Linked DNA regions of Tunturibacter gelidoferens. The protein of the gene in region 1 interacts with the protein of each later gene in a pairwise test. Links are inferred from orthologs where the notes say so. Each region holds a gene or a part of one and is shown in the gene's direction. Other genes may lie near its edges.

Evidence for each region.
Region 2: the proteins of tsaE (region 1) and rlmB interact in binary tests that used the Escherichia coli proteins (3 or more experiments, as listed by UniProt). The link is inferred for Tunturibacter gelidoferens from one-to-one orthologs.

The regions. Positions count from the first base shown.
Region 1 is NZ_CP132938.1:4,545,353-4,554,357, reverse strand. What follows is about bases 3,203-6,011. They hold tsaE (tRNA (adenosine(37)-N6)-threonylcarbamoyltransferase complex ATPase subunit type 1 TsaE), read left to right. Parts: upstream 3,203-4,315; coding sequence 4,316-4,708; downstream 4,709-6,011. Other genes in these bases: RBB81_RS19630 (ferritin-like domain-containing protein), read left to right, coding at 5,609-6,011; RBB81_RS19635 (DUF4019 domain-containing protein), read left to right, coding at 4,809-5,261; RBB81_RS19645 (hypothetical protein), read left to right, coding at 3,203-3,980. In the rest of the region: RBB81_RS19660 (RNA polymerase sigma factor), read right to left, coding at 1-77; RBB81_RS19655 (metallophosphoesterase family protein), read left to right, coding at 389-1,390; RBB81_RS19650 (heme-binding domain-containing protein), read left to right, coding at 1,390-2,151; more of RBB81_RS19645, read left to right, coding at 2,409-3,202; more of RBB81_RS19630, read left to right, coding at 6,012-6,514; RBB81_RS19625 (class I SAM-dependent methyltransferase), read right to left, coding at 6,591-7,337; RBB81_RS19620 (metal-sulfur cluster assembly factor), read right to left, coding at 7,372-7,746; RBB81_RS19615 ((R)-mandelonitrile lyase), read left to right, coding at 7,802-8,206; RBB81_RS19610 (polyprenyl synthetase family protein), read right to left, coding at 8,296-9,005. UniProt on the Escherichia coli protein: Required for the formation of a threonylcarbamoyl group on adenosine at position 37 (t(6)A37) in tRNAs that read codons beginning with adenine.
Region 2 is NZ_CP132938.1:1,925,267-1,934,393, reverse strand. What follows is about bases 4,238-7,168. They hold rlmB (23S rRNA (guanosine(2251)-2'-O)-methyltransferase RlmB), read left to right. Parts: upstream 4,238-5,274; coding sequence 5,275-6,063; downstream 6,064-7,168. Other genes in these bases: RBB81_RS08630 (M1 family aminopeptidase), read left to right, coding at 6,060-7,168; RBB81_RS08640 (RNA polymerase sigma factor), read right to left, coding at 4,467-5,159; RBB81_RS08645 (hypothetical protein), read right to left, coding at 4,238-4,470. Outside these bases: RBB81_RS08675 (hypothetical protein), read left to right, coding at 1-198; RBB81_RS08670 (hypothetical protein), read right to left, coding at 220-483; RBB81_RS08665 (outer membrane beta-barrel protein), read left to right, coding at 673-1,287; RBB81_RS08660 (BON domain-containing protein), read left to right, coding at 1,399-2,067; RBB81_RS08655 (LytR/AlgR family response regulator transcription factor), read right to left, coding at 2,730-3,533; RBB81_RS08650 (zinc ribbon domain-containing protein), read right to left, coding at 3,542-4,018; more of RBB81_RS08645, read right to left, coding at 4,087-4,237; more of RBB81_RS08630, read left to right, coding at 7,169-8,006; RBB81_RS08625 (AsmA family protein), read right to left, coding at 8,493-9,127. UniProt on the Escherichia coli protein: Specifically methylates the ribose of guanosine 2251 in 23S rRNA.

The DNA.
Region 1 (9,005 bases):
AGGATCATAGCAAAGTCAGGCGAGCAGGATGCCCGGGGGATGGAGGAACGGGCGTTGTGTACGGTTTCAGGGGTCATGGTGTGAGGATCAGCATGAGACGAATATCAAGGATTGGTAGCGAAAACGCATGTCGGAACCTTGGCTGAAGAGAAGTCTTGTATCACTCCTCAAACTAAAGATGAGAGGCGGATTTATTCCATGGGATTTACAGCGTTCTAGAAATGAGCGCGAGACTTGCCGTCCCTCGGCTACAGCAGACAAACAGACATCTTTGCTAACCATAATGATGACGGATTATTCCTCGCGCTTTTTTTTGGACGGACGGGAATAAACGCGCGTCTCGCCAGTTTAGGAGGGTGTTGGCGATCAAAAACAAACGGAGCTTGATATGAGTCGGTTCAAAGAAGACGAAGTAATGCGAGCAGACCAGGGTGCTGCGCGATCCGCGGGAGATGGCATCGATCGGCGCAATTTTTTAGGGTGTATGGCATGGGCCGGCACAGGGCTCCTGTGGTCGATGGCTGGCGGCGTGCCAACTTCGACGTTGTTAGCGCAGACGATGAAGGGTGGTGCTGCTGCTGGGGTTGGTAAGGTGGAAGACTTCTCCTTTGTGCAGATTAGCGACAGCCACATTGGTTTCAATAAAGGTGCCAACCCGGATGTAACAGGAACGCTGAAGAAGGCGATTGACAGGGCCAATATTGTGCCTGCCGGCATGAAGGCCCCCGATTTCATGCTTCACACCGGCGACATCACGCAGAATTCGAAAGCAGCGGAGTTCGATACCGCGTCGCAGGTCATTAAAGGGTTCAAGAACGAAGTGTTCTATGTGCCGGGAGAGCACGACTATATCGACGATGGTGCGCAGTACAAACAACGTTTTGGCAAGGGCACTGTGGGCAATGGTTGGTACAGCTACAACCACAAAGGGGTTCACTTTGTAGGCTTGAACAACTGCGTGCAAGTAGATGCGATGGGGAATATGGGCGATGACCAATTGAAGTGGCTGAAGTCTGACCTGGCCGGGTTGAGCCACTCGACCCCTATCGTGGTCTTCGCGCATATTCCTTTGTGGATGGTCTATGAGAAGTGGGGATGGGGCACGAAGGATGGAGAGCAGGCGCTGGCCATGCTGAAGCCCTTTGGTTCGGTGACGGTTCTGAACGGTCACATCCACCAGGTGGTGCAAAAGGTTGAAGGCAATGTGGCCTTCCACACGGCAATGGCGACGGCGTTTCCGCAGCCTGCACCGGGAGCAGCGCCGAACCCAGGGCCGATGATGGTTCCAGCGGGCAAGCTGGAGAGTGTGCTTGGAGTGACCAAAGTCAAGGTCGTTCGAGGACATACTCATCTGGCTATTGTCGACACGAACCTGGCGGGGACTGTCTAGTGCGCCCGTGGACTGCTGCGGCATTGACCGTAGCCGTAGTAGTTGCTTTGGGGTATGTTCATCCGTTTGGGAATCCGCGTGTCGAGCCGGCGAAGGGGCTCGGCACGCTGCTGGAGGGTGCGACTATGCCGGCAGACGCAAAGGCGGTGCTGGTGAACAAGTGTGCGGACTGCCACTCGAGCGAGACTCGCTGGCCAGTATATGCGCGGATCGCTCCAGGATCGTGGCTGATCGAGCGCGACATCATCGAGGCACGCAAGAAGATGGACCTCTCATACTGGGAGCAGATGCCGGCGGATAAGCAGGAGGTTTTGACTGCGAAGATCTTCGAAGAGGCAAAGAGCGGGGAAATGCCTCCGCTGCAGTATCGGTTGCTGCACTGGAATGCAAAGCTTTCCAAGGCCGATGTGCAAACGCTGTCTATGCTCGGCAAGAGTTCGGGTGGGAGCGAGGCGACATTGGCTGGGGATGGCGATGCGGTGCGGGGTAAAGCAGTGTTTGAGAAGCGGTGCACAGGCTGCCATGCGATGGCTGTCGACCGGGAGGGACCGAGGTTGGCCGGAGTGTATGGCAGAAGGGCCGGGATCATTGCGGGATTTACTTATTCCATGGGCTTGAAAAATTCTGCCGTGACTTGGAACGATGCGACCCTGGAGAAGTGGTTGAGCGATCCCGATTTGATGGTTCCGGACAACAATATGAGCTTTAGCGTTCCCAAGGCAGAAGAGCGGCGGGACTTGATCGCTTACCTCAAACAGTAGTGAGAGGTTGGCTGAGGGTGCAGGGAGAACACATTTTGATGGCTGAGCGAGGTCATTGGCAGGATTGTGGATGTTCGCGTCGCATTGCTATTTCTGTGCGGGAGTAAAAGCCGATCATTTGTAACGGAGCACGAACGATCAGCTTGACTATTGGCTGGGGAGCGAGGCGACTAGTTCCTGTGCGCCCCAGAATCCCACGAGCAAACAGTAGCCGTGCAAACTCGTGCTTGTTCTTTCGCGAATCTCGGAGGATCGACATGATTCGTTTCAATCTCGTAGGCGTCGCATCGTTTCGCTCTAGGTTGAGGCTAGGTCAGGTGCTCGCGCTTCTATTTGTGGGATTAGGTGCGAGTATCGCTCTGAGAGCTCAAAGCGTTAATCTCGTGTCTTTTTCTCCGTCGTTCGGTAATGGCTCAGAGCAGGTATTTGTGGCGACCTACTTCGTTCCCAGAGGTGTAACGGATGGGCAGTCGTTTTCTCTCTTTATTATGAACGGTGTTGCTCCGGGGAGTAAGAGAGGGTGGTCGTCAGATCAATGCATTTTGACCTACAACGTTAGTTCAGGTGTCATCCAGCTCGCCGAAGACTCGGGAGGTAAATTCCTCTCGACCACCGCCACCGCTGAAACTGCGCAAAGTGTTAGCAACTCTCAGTGCTCGGTGCTGGCCAGTCTATCTTCCGCAACCATCTCCGGCGACAGTGTGACGGTTAGATTTTTTGTAGCGTTTTCCGCTGCATTCAGGGGGGCTAAGCAACTATACCTGTCTGCTGATAGTAAAGGATGGATGGGAGATACAAATCCACCGATACAAGTCGGAACTTATAACGTCACCGCCAGTGTGTCCTCGGTATTTATTTCGCCTTCTTCCGGTAGTGGTTCAGAGGAGACATTTATGGCGATATATTCAGACGTAACCTCTCAAATTCAATCCGTTTTCTTGAATCTGAAGAGTTCAGGCAATAACACCCTCGCCGCCAACGCATGTAAGTTGCGTTATGACCCTGGCTCGACTGACATTTTTCTTGTAAACGACGCTGGCACCAACTATGGCTCGCCACTAACATCCGGATCAACTGCCGTCCTTAGTAATAGTCAATGCACGTTGTTTGGTACAGGGACTTATGCGACCACCTTCGGTAACTACGTTATTGCTTATTTCAGAGTTTCTTTCGCCCCCGTATTTGTTGGCAAGAAGGAGATTACGTTGGGAGGCGTGGACCAGACTGGCGTCTCCACCTTTAGCAATCTGTCGCGCGGGACCTACACAGTCACCGCATCGCCCCTCGGCGCTCCACCAACTTTCACGCTAACCAGCACGCCAGTCAGCGTCGCTGCTGGAGCATCTGCAAATTCGACCATCACCGTGCTTTCAAACGAAGGATTTAGTGGGAGTGTGGCATTGACATGTGCTGTCATCAGTGCCGAAGCATCAGCTTACCAACCTAGCTGCAAGATTGCGGCACCTAATACTGTGTGGTTGGAGACAGCGGCGAGAGCAACACTCGTTATCAGCACCACTGCATCCGCTTCCACGTTGCTGAGCACCCTGAAGCAACTCTCAGTCTTCTACAACAGCATCGCCGTAGCTGTTCTAGTTTTTTTTCGGCGGCGTATCCGATGGAGATGGCAAACACTACTTCCGATGATGGTAGTCGCTATCGTTTCCGGAACTGCCACCGGGTGCGGCGGGATCAATAATCCAGTCATGGAACCCACCGGCTCCGGCACAACAAATTCAGGTACGACCGTCGGGGACTATATTATTGCGGTAACGGGTACAAGCGGTTCAGTCACGGCAACGACAGAGGTGAGTGTCTGTGTGAAATGATCGCTCGGGAACGCCGGTAAACGAATATCGTCGATAAACTCCGACTGCCTCATCGATCAAAATTCGACTTGGATCGAGTGTTGACAGAAGATTTTATAGTCCACCTAGAAGAGCCAAATATGAATTTTCGCTTGGCTTCCACCCCGAAAATATCTGGCGAAATTTTGAACGCAATGTAGTGATCTTGTATCGAGGGAAATGCGGCAGGATGGAGGAGAATGGTCCATTCAAAATGAGAAGATGAAGAACGATACGGGGCGGAGGCAAGAAGGGTGAGCTTGGAATTGCGGGAGAAGAAACGGTTCAAGACGCGGAGTGCTGCGGGGACGCTGGCGATGGGGGAGAGGGTAGTAGAGATGTTGCTGCCTGTGCCGAAGATGTTTGTGCTGCGAGGGGATTTGGGCGCGGGCAAGACGACGCTGGTGAAGGGGATTGCTGCGGCCCTTGGAGCGGCGTCAGAAGAGGATGTGACCAGTCCTACTTTTACGCTGGTGCACGAGTACACAGGAAAGAAGGTCCGGCTGTTTCATCTGGATCTTTACCGGTTGGAGACGGAACGGGAGTTGTTGACGCTGGGACTGGAAGAGATGAGCGAGGAGCCGGATGCGCTGGTGTTGGTGGAGTGGGGCGAGAAGTTTCCGAGTGTCGTGGAGCGGGCCGATGGGGAGATCGTGATTGAACATGCGGGTGGGGATGAGCGGATGTTTTATGTGCGGGTGAAGGCGTAGAGCAGTTGTCTGTGACGCTTCAGTTGGAAACGGTGGCAAGGCGTAATACGATTGGTTTGTTTGAAGTCAATCTAGGATTTCGATCAGCGGGAGGCCTTGCATGCGTAGAGTTTCGAGGATCGTCTTGGCAGTATGTGTCGTGGTGGGAGCGACGCGAGGACAGTTGAGTTTTGCGATGCAGGAACACGCTCCGCAGGCGCAACTGGATGCGGTTCAACTTGCGGCGCGTGATGCGGAAGAGTGGATGACAAAGCTGGATGCCGGCAAGTATGCAGAGTGCTGGACTGAGGCGTCGCAGATGGTAAAGAACGCTGTCACGATGGAGAAGTTTGAGTCCTCGATGAAGGCTGTGCATGATCCGATGGGGAAGCTAGAGAGCAGGAAGCTGCAAAGCGCTTCGTATACGACGTTGCTACCGGGAGTTCCTTCTGGCGAGTACGTCGTGATTCTCTATGAGACTAGCTTTGACCACAAACCTACAGCGCAGGAGACTGTGATTATGAGCCGGGAGAAGGATAAGGTTTGGCGGGTGGCGGGGTATTACATTAAGTAAGGATTGTGGGGATCGCAGGCGCGGCTTGCGGTGTGCGGTGGGAAGCGTTGGAGGCGGAAGCTCAGATCTAACCATTGGATCGATCCGATGAGCCCGTGTTCAAGACGGCTTGAATTGTGTGTGCAAGATGTTGCAACTTCACTTACTTAGCAGACAAAAATTAATGATTGAAGGCCATCCAAGTTGCTTCCGGTCACGTTTTGAAAGTACCGAGTAGCACGATTCAGGATCGTCTCCACCGTTTCTCTCCGAGCAACCTTCCTCCTTCCGCATCTCGATCGCAGTACAGGCCAGCTTTCAAGTCGACAAAGTGTGTAGGGTTTTGTGGCCTCAGGAGGGCCAAAGTCATGAATGGAAAAAGTCTTGTCGAGCCTGTAAGGGGCTCGTTGCCGCGTCGTTCGTTCGTTACCCGTGCTGGGTTGTTCGGCTTGTCTGCAACAGCAGCGGCGTTTCTTCCGGGCACGCCTCTTCGTGCGCAGACTCCAGGTGTTGATAACCAGAGTGGCGATACGGCGCAGGAGATCTTTACTGCAGCTCTGATTGCCGAGGACTTGGCGAGTACGTTCTATTACAACGGTCTGGTGGGTCCTGTGGTTATGGATCCGAACCTTGCCGGACCTGGCGGGACGGCGACGCATGTGGAGCCGACCGGTAACCTGGGCAACGTTGAATACTTTCGCGCTGCGTTGAGCGAAGAGATTCAGCATGCCGATCTGCTTCGTTCTCTGATTGGGAAGACGTCTTCGACGACCGATCCGATCCAGACGTTTTATCTGCCGACGGGAACGTTCGATACACTTTCTGCCTTCATCAGTGTTCTGAATACTCTGGAGAATACTTTTATTGCGGCTTACCTTATGGCTACGATCGAGTTTGCGCAGATGGCGTCGGATACGAGAGGTGGTCTGGTTATTGAGCGCGATGCTAGCGGGGCTGCTTATACGGCGCGGGACCTGGAGTACTTTGCGCAGGTGGCTGCCTCGATCATGGGCGTGGAGGCGGAGCATCGTGTGCTGGGCAGAGTGGTGATGAATCAGAATCCGGCTAACAACACGAACTACGAACGTACGGATTTACTGACAACGGTCTACAACGGCAAGAGGTCTGCTGTAGCTGCGCTGACGCCGTTCTTGTCGCCTGGAGCTGGGTTGACGGCGTATTCGCTGCAGACTGCGCTTACCAATGCACCAAGCGTTTACTTGAATGTACCTGGTGGACCGCCGAAGCCACCTTCTTACCCGGCGGGACACTGATGGCGGCAGGTTGATCAGCAGCAAACTACGATTCCCGGGGCGCGGCTTAGGGTCGCGCTCCGGGAGTCGTTCTGACTCAGGCGGGTTGTTTCTCGCGGCCGGTGAGGCGGTAGATGGCGCACTCCTCGTCGCCGGTGGAGCCGTACTCTTTTTGCTGGGCGATGGCGGCTAGGTCGGCAGCGTGGTCCTCGGGGGACATGGCTACAGGGCCGAGAAAGAGTCTGGTGAAGGCTGGATGGTGGTCGAGGATGGCTCGGCACTCGGAGTTGACGTAGAGGAGGTCGAAGGCAGGGGTGGGTGCTCCTCGGCGTGGGGCGAATTGAGTTTCGATGCGGCGGAGGAGGAGCTTGAGGACGGGAGCTTCGAAGGGGTGGAAGAGGAAGGCGAGAGTGGGGGCGCGGGGAAAGTCGAAGGTGAGGGCATCTTGTTCGAGGAGGCGGATGGGGGCGAGGGGCTGCGCGGTGGAGTCGACGGTGTGGGAGGCGCGCCAGTGCTCGAGGTTGAGTTGGGCGGTGTCGGCGAGGCTGGGGTTGAGTTCGATGCCGATCACCTGATGGAAGGGCAGCTCGCTGGCGACGAGCATGGCGCGGCCTTTGCCGGCTCCGATGTCGACGAATGTGTAGTGGTGGATGGGGTGCGGTGGATTAGTGTCGCGCCAGAGGCCGATGAGGGTGCGGAGGATGCTGGGGGCGACGCCGTAGTAGGCGGTGACGTGGGCATCGTTTGGGTGGCCGGTGGTGAGGTTGCCTGCGGCGATGAGGCCGCTGGTCTCTACGCCGTGGATTTGATCGAAGGGATGCTGGGGTGGAGAAGATGCAGGCATGACCAAGGCAGACTTTGATTTGCGCATGGGCATGTTAGCGGATTTGGATCAGGTTCGGATTGCCGTTAAGGCCTAAAGTTTTGCGGCCTGCGGGAGTGATGTTAAGGGGTGTCCAGATGGGCGTGTTGAGGAGAGTGACGGTGGTGCGGCTGACTGTTTCAAGGCCGGCGAGGCGGTTTAAGATTTGTGCGCTGAGTTGGGCGTTGGCGGCTTCGTCGGTTTGGCTCGGGATTAGCGAGACTTCTACGATGTGTTTTTGTGGGATGCCTGGTATTCCTGCGCCGGGAGCTTCGGCGTCGGGGGTGATGGTGATGGAGCGGATGAGACCGAGGTCGACGACGTTGCAGGGCAGGACGGGGTCGTAACAGTCGCGGAGGGCCTGAAGGATGTCGGGTTCGGTGAGCATCATCTTCGATGATAGCGTCCCCGCTGAGTGTCGAGTCGAGAAGTGCTAGAGTGGCGAGATGAAGATTGTGACGGGCAGTGAGAGAGGAAGCAAGAGGGGTCCGGAGGCTTGGTTCACTGGAGATGTATGGGTGGACGGAATTGCGGAGCCGGCTGCGCCTTCGCGGTTGCAGGCAGCTCGCGTGACGTTTTCCCCTGGGGCGAGGACGGCGTGGCATACGCATCCGGTGGTGCAGGTGTTGGAGGTGATCTCTGGCCTGGGGTGGGTGCAGCTTGAGGGGGAGGCGGCGCGGGCGATTCATCCTGGAGACGTGGTTGTGATTGGGGCAGGAGAGAATCATTGGCATGGCGCGCAGGCCGGACGCACGCTGGTGCACCTGGCGATGCAGCAGGCGGATGACTCAGGAAAGACGGTTGCGTGGGGCGTGAAGGTTACGGACGAGGAGTATGGTGCGGCGGGGTGATGGTGGCTTTCCTGGGCAGGGGAAGGAAGGCCGCAGATCGCGGATAACAACCAGAATGCGACGGCGCTAATCAGTTTTGCGGTCGACCTCTAGTTTTTTCGTTCGACCAGATATTGGGCGAGGGATTTGAGAGGGTCGGCGGCGGGGCCGAAGGGGGCGAGGGCGGCGAAGGCGTCGGCGATGAGCTCCTGTGCGTCGTGGAGGGACCGGTCGATGCCGAAGACGGCGGGCCAGGTAGCTTTGATGCTGGCGGTGTCCTTACCTGCGGTCTTGCCCAATTCTTCGGAGCTTTGCGTCATGTCGAGGACATCGTCAACGATTTGGAAGGCGAGGCCGGCCTTCTCGCCGAAGGTGCGGAGGCGGGCGATGGTGTCGGCGTAGGGGGCGTAGGCGGTGCGGCCTGTGTCAGAGCGAGACTTTGAGTCGGTGGCGGGTTCGTCGTTGCCGTTTCCGTAGCCGCTGCTCGCTGAGCGATGCCGCAGACTGAGACCGTAGAGGCCACCGGAGACAATGCTGGTGGTGATGAGAGCGCCGGTCTTGGAACGGTGGATGGCTTCGACGAGGGCGGCGGTTGGAGGCGTGCCTTCGGCTTCGATGTCCATAACCTGACCACCGATCATGCCGGGAGGGAGTTTTGTGTCGAGGTCACCGACACGACCTACACCGGTGCCTACGGCGAGGGAGATTTCGCGGAGGATTGCAACGGTGGTGGGGGATGGGATGGGAAGGCTGGCGATGGTCTGGAAGGCGAGGGTTTGGAGGGCGTCGCCAGCGAGGATGGCGGTGGCTTCGCCGAAGA
Region 2 (9,127 bases), 2.6 Mb from region 1 along the record:
ACCATCATCCTCGACTACGCGAAGGGCCTGGGCGTCGCCGGAGACCCCACTCTCGATCGCAAGACCCGCCACTTCGCCTTTCAGGTCACGGATGACGACACCCTGTACATCCAGGACTCCTTCGCCGACAATCCAAAACGTTTCCACCAGCCCGAAGACCTGGCCCGACAAATCATCCAGATACTCTTCGAAGTCTAGCCACCCGACTCCGCAGCGCCATTACTCCCACTGCGAGCTGTGCCGCTCCAGCCACCAGCACGCAGAGTTTCCGTGCTGCGGAAAGATCGACCGGCTGCACGTCACCGGAGTCGCGCCCATATAGTCATACTCCACCTTGTTGCCCTTCAGCGGAGTAGCCAGAAACTGCTTTACCTGCACCACCCGGTACGCCGTCCCATGCGAGACGCGAATCCCCAACACCGCCCAATCCCCCACCCACAGCACCCCCGCCGCAACAGCCAGAGCCACCAGCAATCGAACCATCCGCCCAGTCCATAGTCCCATCAGCCAAAGTATGGCACATCGACAAAATAAGCATTGCGGCAAAAAGGCCGATAACTCTGTTCAGGGGGAGTTCCTTGGATGTTTCTCCCGCCTGACTCACAAAGCCCCCGGGCATTCGGCACTGCTTTACCGCAAGCAAGAAGTTAGAGGAAGAAGTCAGAGGATCGTATGAAGTTCAAATTGACGTTGACTCGGGTCGTCTTGTCGACCCTCCTCTTCCTGACACTCTCCCTGGCACATAACGCATTCGCACAGAGCTCCCCCACAGCTACCCAGCAGCTTCAGCTCTCAGCCTTCGTCGGAGGCACCGGCACCTTCACCAACTTGGCGGGTGGAAAAAACCTCGACATCACCGCCGGCGCTGACCTCACGCTTCTCTCCTTCCGTCTCTTCCGGCCCGCCGCTGAGATTCGCGGCTCTTATCCCATCGACGAAGGCACCATCAGCAGTCAGAAAAACTTCCTCGTCGGCCCCAGGGTCGAGTACCCCCTGGGCCGTCTCCACCCCTACGCCAACTTCCTCGTCGGCCGCGGCGCAATCGACTACCTCAGGGGCGGCTACATCTTTGGCAACGTCCGCTACATCAACTCCAATACCCTCGTCCTCTCCCCCGGCGTCGGCCTCGACTACAACCTCACCCATCACCTCGCCGTCAAAGTCGACTTCCAGTACCAGCACTGGGACACCCCCGCGGTACCCTCCGGCAGCATCCGCCCGAAGGCCATCACGCTCGGCGCCGTCTACATCTTCGACTTCAACCCGCGCCATCGCCATAGCCAATAGCTTTTCTCCGGGCGATCCAAAGCTCAAATCGGCGCCGGCCTCTGGACTCGACTCTCGCCATAGCGTATCTTTCTGCCGGAAGTCTAAATTCATAGCAACCGGAGAGAACAGATGATCCGCCTAACCCGTCGCGTGTTTCCGGCCTTTGCTGCATCTCTCGTCTTCACCCTCTCTGCTCCAACCGTCATCGCTCAGGAGCCCACGCCCGGCCCCACCTGGTCGCAGGAAGACACCGTCCGCATCGTTCAACAGGTGCAGAAAAAACTAGCCGGCCTCACCAATCTCGGAGTCTTCGACTGGCTGACCTTCGGCATCCACGGCAAAACACTCGTCCTCAAAGGCTTCGCCTCCCGTCCTACACTCAAAAGTGATGCCGAAAGAGCCGTCAAAGGCATCCAGGGCATAGACGCGGTCGACAACCAGATCGAGGTCCTCCCCTACTCGCCCATGGACGACCGCATCCGCGCCGAAGTCTACAACCGCATCTACACCCAGCCCTCCCTCAGGAAGTACAACGCAAATCAGGGCAACCTTGGACGCGCCATCGGGCCCGGAGCAGGCGTCGCCCTGGCCGCTGGCGGCATCACCAACTCCCCGCCCATGGGCTTTCACGCCATTCACATCATCGTGAAGAACGGCAACGTCACCCTATACGGAGTCGTCCTCAACCAGATGGACTCCTCCATTGCAGGAATGCAGGCAAACTCCGCCCCAGGCGCCTTCAGCGTCGACAACGACCTCATCGTCCAGGGCTCCGCCTCCAAACCAAAAGAGAAATAGAACTACGCCGCGCCCTTCCCGACACGGGAGCCGTTCCCCAAATCCGGCTCCCGCAACCCGTTGCCGCTCCTTTTGTCTGCCGTCGACTTTTTCTTTCCGCTGCAGTTGCCTGTCTTTTTGTTGTCATCCCGAAGGGTCTGCGGTTGCAGTTCACCCTCCCCTCAAAAGACAAAAGCATCAAAAGGACCAGCAGCAGCCCAGCCCTTTTTGTTGTCATCCCGCAGGGATCTGCGGTTGTAGTAACCCTCTTCCACACATCAAAAGCCGAAAGCAGCCGAGACACCCTGCTCCTCACCCATCAAAATCCTGTCAAGCCCCGTAATCCCCTAAGTCATACTCACACAAGGAGATCCACATGGCGTATTAGTTTATGTCTAACCGATATAATGGATCTAGCGACTCAAACAAGCCCCGGCGAGGCCGAGGCTTTCTTATTTCAGAGAGGAAACGAAGGACTTTTTGCTAAACGCTCTCGTACCTTGCGCTCCTAAGGAATTATTTGGCCGCAATCTTTCCGGAAGAAAACGTTTCGCCCATAAGTCCTTTATAAAGACGAATTTGCCCTTAACCCGTTTAGAAACACAATTTTGCAGAAACCCGCTATTGTTATGTATATGAAAATAGGTGACTTGCACCGAAATACCCCCCAGGGGGTACCCACCTCACAGATTGAACAGCTCACGAAGCCGCTTGGTCTGTGCTCTGCTGACCGGAATCTCCGTCTTCTGAGCATCGTCCATCCTTAGCTGGTAGCTGGACTTGAACCACGGTACCACCTCCCGTATGTGCTGAATATTCACCACATACGACCGGTGCGCCCTCCAGAACGTCTCCGGATCGAGCTGGTCCATCAGCTCCTCCAGCGTCCTGCAGTTTGAGTGCCCCTCAACCGCCCGCGTCACCACACTGATGGTGCCCTCTTCGATCGAGGCAAAACAGATCTCGCGCTGATCCACCAGCAGCAAACGGCTCTGCGCCCGAACAATTACCTTGCCCGAGTTGGCCTTCGGTGCCTGCGTCTGCTCCTCGACCAGCCGCAGCAGCGCGTCCAGCTTGGCCCCCGTCTCTAGCGCCAAGCCCGCCGGCTCCGGCGGAGCAACCCGTCGAGCCTGGGCCTTCTCGATCGTCTGCATCACCCGCTTTCGATCAAAGGGCTTCAGCAGATAATCGATAGCATTCACCTCGAACGCGCGCACCGCATACTGGTTGAATGCAGTCGCGAACACCACCTGAGGCATCGGAACCTTACGGTCCAGCAGCTTCTTCAGCACGCCAAAACCGTCAAGGCCAGGCATCTGCACATCGAGGAACACCAGATCCGGCTTATGCATCCGAATCAGTTCCACAGCTTCGATCCCGTTAGTTCCCTGCGCCAGAACCTCAACCCCGCCCGCGCGCTCCAGCAAGTACTGCAGCTCCTGCCTCGCCAGTGGTTCGTCATCGATGATGAGTGCAGTCAGTGACATGCTCGCAACTAGTCACTATATACGCGCAGCCGCGCAGGCGCATGGTCCTCGGCCAGATCGTGCCCGCACTGCGTGCAGTACACATCCGTAATCTGCACCCCGCGGAAGCAACGTCCACACACAGGAGCCAGCTGGAACTGGCACTGCGGACAGAAGTGTATGCTCGAGATAATCTCCGTACTGCAATGCGGACAAGGCATCAGCATCGGCTGTCGCAGCAGGAAGTACACCACCGCCCCGATCCCACCCGGAAGCACCACCACGATCAGCATCCACAATCCAGCCGGCATCCGGCGGCGCCGAACATCGCGGCTCACATACCCCACCAGCAACACGTAGCTGGCAAACGCAGTACCCCACGAGTAACCCATCAGCAGTCGCATCGGGAGCAACTCATGTTTGTGATGCGGCAACACTCCATGGAACAGATACTGCACGGCCCCAAACACCAGAATGGCCAGCACCACCGACCAGGTCGGTATCATGCTCAACTCATCCTCACTCCCTGCCCGGGTGACTTGCGATCGATCTGATCCCTGATTCCAAAATCTCATCATCCAGCCACCTCGCGCTTACGGGCACGGCGAAACAACACCAAAGCGAGCAAAGCCATCGACACAGGAAAAAACCACAAACATAAAACTAAAAACTGATTACTCGCATCCGGAAAACCATTCGACGATACATCGTAGGCGTCAAGCGCGCTCCAGACCGCAGTGCAGATGATTACAAAAAGGGCCGAACAAACGGCCAGTGGAATCCACATGCTTCGAACGCGATTGCGTCGCGCCGCGAGCGTCTTCGCCCGTTCCCGCACCACACGATGAGTCCGATTGACCACCGAGGCGCGAGCACCCATCTGCAGATCTATCAACTCTGCTCGGTGACTCAATCTAGAATCGTCTTGCGGCAAAGAGGTCTCGAGGGCGTTGCTCATATCCCGACCTCCGCAAACGAACGAGAGGATCGAAGCTGCTCCATCTCCGGCTTCAAAGCCGCCAGTCCGCGATAAAGCCTGGACTTCACCGTCGATAAAGGTGCCCGAGTTACGGTGGCGATCTCCTCCAAAGAAAGTTCTTCATAAAAACGAAGAACAAGAACCTCTCGGTAGCTAGGTTCTAGCTTCAGCAAAACCTCCCCTACTTCAGCGCAGTTTTCGCGGGATTGAAACTGCTCGAGCGGTGAAGGTCCTGACATCGCGACCTCAAACGGCCGTTCGTCTTCTTTCCCCTCACCCATCTCGTCAAGGCTGGCCATCACCCGCTTTCGCGACAAGTCAATCACCAGATTTCTCGCAATGGTAAAGAGCCATGTGTCGAACCGTGCTTTGCCGTTGTACTGTGCCCCTCGCAGCAGAACCCGCATCCACGTCTCCTGAAAGAGATCCTCGGCAACTTCACGCTTCCCAGTGAGGAAAAGAAGATAACGGAGAAGACGGTGCTGATAAAGCTCAATGAGTGAATCCAGTAACTCTGGACTCTGCTTCTTTAACCCTTGGGCGGTCGCTGCGTTTTCGCTTGAGACTTGAGCCCCGAGCGTCGACGTCAGCGAGATGGAACCACTTTGCACACTGCTAGAGACGTTCTTTCGGCCTAACAAGACTCGCGTTTTTCCCGCACGGTCCATAAAAGAGAAATTTCCTGTCAGAGATCCTGGAAGTCTATTCGCAGGCCCAACGTTGCTCTCTAGACATTCTAAGGCCTCGCTGCTTTTCTCCTGGCATGGGCGGTAGACTTGAGTGATGGAAGTTCTTTATGGCCTGCACCCTGTCGAGGAGGCTATTCGGTCGGGGGCGCGGGCGCTTGACCATGTCAGTGTGGCACGAGAGCGGCGGGATGAGCGGCTGGAGAGGCTGATCGAGCTGTGCCGGACGGCTGGCGTTCGGGTGTCGCTGGAGTCTCGGGACCAGCTGACCAGGCTGGCGCGGACGGATGCGCATCAGGGTGTGCTTGCGGTGGTTCGGGAGCGTAAGTTCCTGGGGATCGAGGACCTGCTGGCTCCGAAGGAGGAGGGGAAACACAGGTTCTTCCTCGCTCTGGATGGCGTCGAGGACCCGCACAACCTTGGAGCGCTGCTGCGGACTGCGGATGGAGCGGGCGTCGATGGTGTGATTCTGCCGGAGAGGCGTTCTGCTCCGGTGACCGCGACGGTGGCGAAGACCTCGGCGGGAGCTTCGGAGCATGTGCGGATCGCTCGTGTTACGAACCTGGTTCGTGCGCTGGAGCAGATGAAGCAGAAGCACGTTTGGGTTCTTGGGCTGGATGAGCGCGGAACGCCGGATTACACAGAGTATGACTTCAAGGGCGACTGCGTTCTGGTGCTGGGGCGTGAAGGCGCTGGGTTGCATGACCTGGTGAAGAAGACCTGCGATCATCTGCTGAGGATTCCGATGGCGGGACAAGTGTCGTCGCTCAATGTGTCGGTTGCGGGCGCGGTTGTGATGTTTGAGGCGATGCGTCAGCGCCGTCAAACTGCGGCTCCGCCAGCTGCTCGAAAGCCTTCGAAGGAACGTAAGGGATTGGGATCTTGAAGAGTTTTGATGTTGTTTCGGTTGTAGGTCGCCGGCTGGTTCTGGCGGCTGTGTTTGGAGTTAGTTTAGCGCGGGCGCAGGAGGCTCCTCCTGCCGATTCGCCTCCGCCACCACAGGGTAAGGTTCTGTTCGATCGAAATCTGGATTCGCCAGAGGTTGAGAAGAAGGAGAAGCCTCCGGTAAGCCAGGCGGCGGTCGAGGTCAGCGATGCGGAGCGCACCTCGCTCACCTTCACTTCGTACGATCTGGATGTTCATCTGACTCCGGCGCAGTCGCTGCTGGGGGTTCATTCGAGATTCTCCGTGAAGAACTCGGGGAAGGCTCCGCTGACGAGGCTCGTGTTTCAGATCTCGTCGGCACTGAGCTGGGAGAGTTTTGCAGCGCAGATTGAGGGGCGCGTGGTGCCTCTCACTTTCACGCAACATGCGATCGATACTGACGCCGATCACACGGGGAAGGCGACCGAGGCGGTGGTCTCTTTGCCCCAGCCATTGGAGTCGGGGGCGAGTCTTGCGCTGACGGGCTTCTACTCGGGCGAGGTGGTGCAGTCGGCAGAGCGGCTGGAGCGAATTGGTGCGCCGCTCGACCAGGCTGCGAATGCGGACTGGGATCAGATCACCGCGGAACGGACGGCGCTGCGCGGGTTCGGCAGTGTTCTGTGGTATCCGACGGCTGCGGCACCGGTGTTTCTGGGTGATGGAGCGAAGCTGTTCCAGAGTGTCGGGCTGAACAAGCTGCAGCAGGCTGAGGCGACGGTGCATATGCGACTGACGGTGGAGTATGTCGGCGATGCGCCGGATGCTGCGTTCTTCTGTGGGCGTCGGGAGCAGTTGGTGAAGGTGAGTGAGAACCAGAATCTGCCGGTGGCTGAGTCTCCGGGGGTGGCGACGGCTGAGTTCTCCGCGCGGCCGTTGGGATTTCGTACCTTGAGTCTCTTTATCACCGATCGGGCGGGTACTGTGACCGACAACAGCCTGATCTCCGCGGTGACCGACCACTACGATGCACTGCCGAGCTATGGCGCGGCTTCGACGAAGGTGCAGCCGCTGCTGGTCGAGTGGCTGGGAGCCGGTCCGCTGAACGTGCTCAACATCCTCGATCACGACGGGCAGCCGTTTGAGGACGATGCTCTGCTGGTGGTGCCGATGCGTGCCGCGGCAGCAGAGGTGCTGGCTCCTTCGCTGGTGCATTCGTTGAGCCATGCATGGTTCGGCTCGTCGCACGTCTGGCTGGATGAAGGCGTGGCGCAGTGGATGTCGCTGTTGTGGATCGAGCAGAGTCAGGGGCGGGAGGCGGCGGTGAAGCGACTGCAGCAGGAGGCGAACACACTGTCTCTTGTGGAGCCGGGGCCTTCTTCCGGCTCGTCTACCGGAACGTCGTCCAGTTTGTCGGCCGGCTCCTCCGCCTCCGATGCCGGGCAGAGCCTGATCCTTGCGAGTGATGAGGTCTACTACCGGACGAAAGCTGCGGCGGTGCTTTGGATGCTGCGGTCGGTGGTGGGCGATGATGCGTTGAAGCGGGCGCTGCAGACCTACCGGACCGACAAGATGGACAGCGACCCGAAGGAGTTTCAGCGGGTTTTGGAACGAAGCGCCAAGCGGGATCTGGCCTGGTTTTTTGATGATTGGGTGTATCGGGATCGCGGCCTGCCGGACCTTAGCATCGCCAACGTGACGCCTCGTGCGCTGGCCAAGATTGGGGACAAGGGCAAGGGGTTCCTGGTGTCGGTGGACGTGACGAACGACGGGGATGCGGCGGCTGAGGTGCCGGTGACGGTGCGATCGGGGGCGTTGACTTCGACACAGAGGCTGCGTATCGCGGGACGGTCGAGCGCTTCGGTACGGGTCGTGTTCGAGGGTACGCCGGATGAGGTGATCGTCAACGACGGCAGCGTGCCGGAGGTAACGGCTTCGATTCACACCAAGCAGATTGTGGCGCACTGAGTTCTCCTTTCCCGGGAGGGTACCCCCTGGGGGTATTTTCGCGTAAGTTATTTATTTTCATGAGATTGACGTTTTATGATTTTTGCAAATTCTTCATATGAAAAGGGTTACAGCTAAATACGTCTCACCAAAGGGTTTATGGATTAAATGCAAAAACCCCGGCTGCTGGACGGGGTTTTTTCTTTGCTGCTTCCAGTATAGCTGATGGCTGGTAACTGATACGCCAAGTCTATCTTGTTGTGTGGGCTTGGGTTAGGGGTTTTGGAGGCTTGACAGATTTTTCGGCGGGCAGGCGACGACAAAAAGCAAAGGCAAAAGCAGATCCCTACGGGATGACAACAAAAGGACAGGCAACGGCAAAAGCAAAGGCGAATACAGGGATTCTTCGACTGCGTTGCTCACAAAAGCGTGAGCAACTTCGCTCAGAATGACGTTATCTATTGTGGAGGGTGAGACGTAAGAGCAAGTGCGGTACAAAGGGAAAAGCTAGCGATGTGGTCGGGGAACTGGAGGGCGGGGTGAGGTGTCGGTCCAGGTTTGGGGCTGGCCCCAAGGGCGGGAGGCGGTGAGGTCGATGCGGTAGGGGCCGGCTGCCCGGTTGGTGGGCAGGACTTCGGCGAGGCCGTCGCCTAGCTGGGGGAGCGCGGTTGCGAGGGCCATTATGCGTGCTGTGGAGGCCATGCCGGTGAGGTGAAAGGTGCAGCCTGCGGCGTCGAGGTGGCCTTCGAGCGTCGCGGGATCTTTGCCGCCGAGAGCGAGAGAGACAGGCTCCAGCTGAAAGCCATCGGCAGTGGGAGGAGTGGGTTTGTGATGTTTGGTTTGTGGAGTTTTTGGGGCAGGCGCCGTGGTGGAGCGAAAGGCAACATCGCCCGTGACCAGAGAGGTGGGGCCGGCGTGGGGATTGATGAGGCTGCTGTTGCTCAGAAGCAACTCTCCGTGCCAGGGTAACGTGCCGGAGGAGGCGGGAGCATAGGAGAGATTGCCGGTGAGAGCGCCGGCGGCAGAGATGTCGGCGGGGACGCGGGCGCTGGCTACCCGAAGCCACTCGAGGAGCGTTGCGGCGGGGAGGCCAGGGGTTCCGATCTGCAGGTCTGCGGACTTCGGGTTGCGGAGGTCGGGGA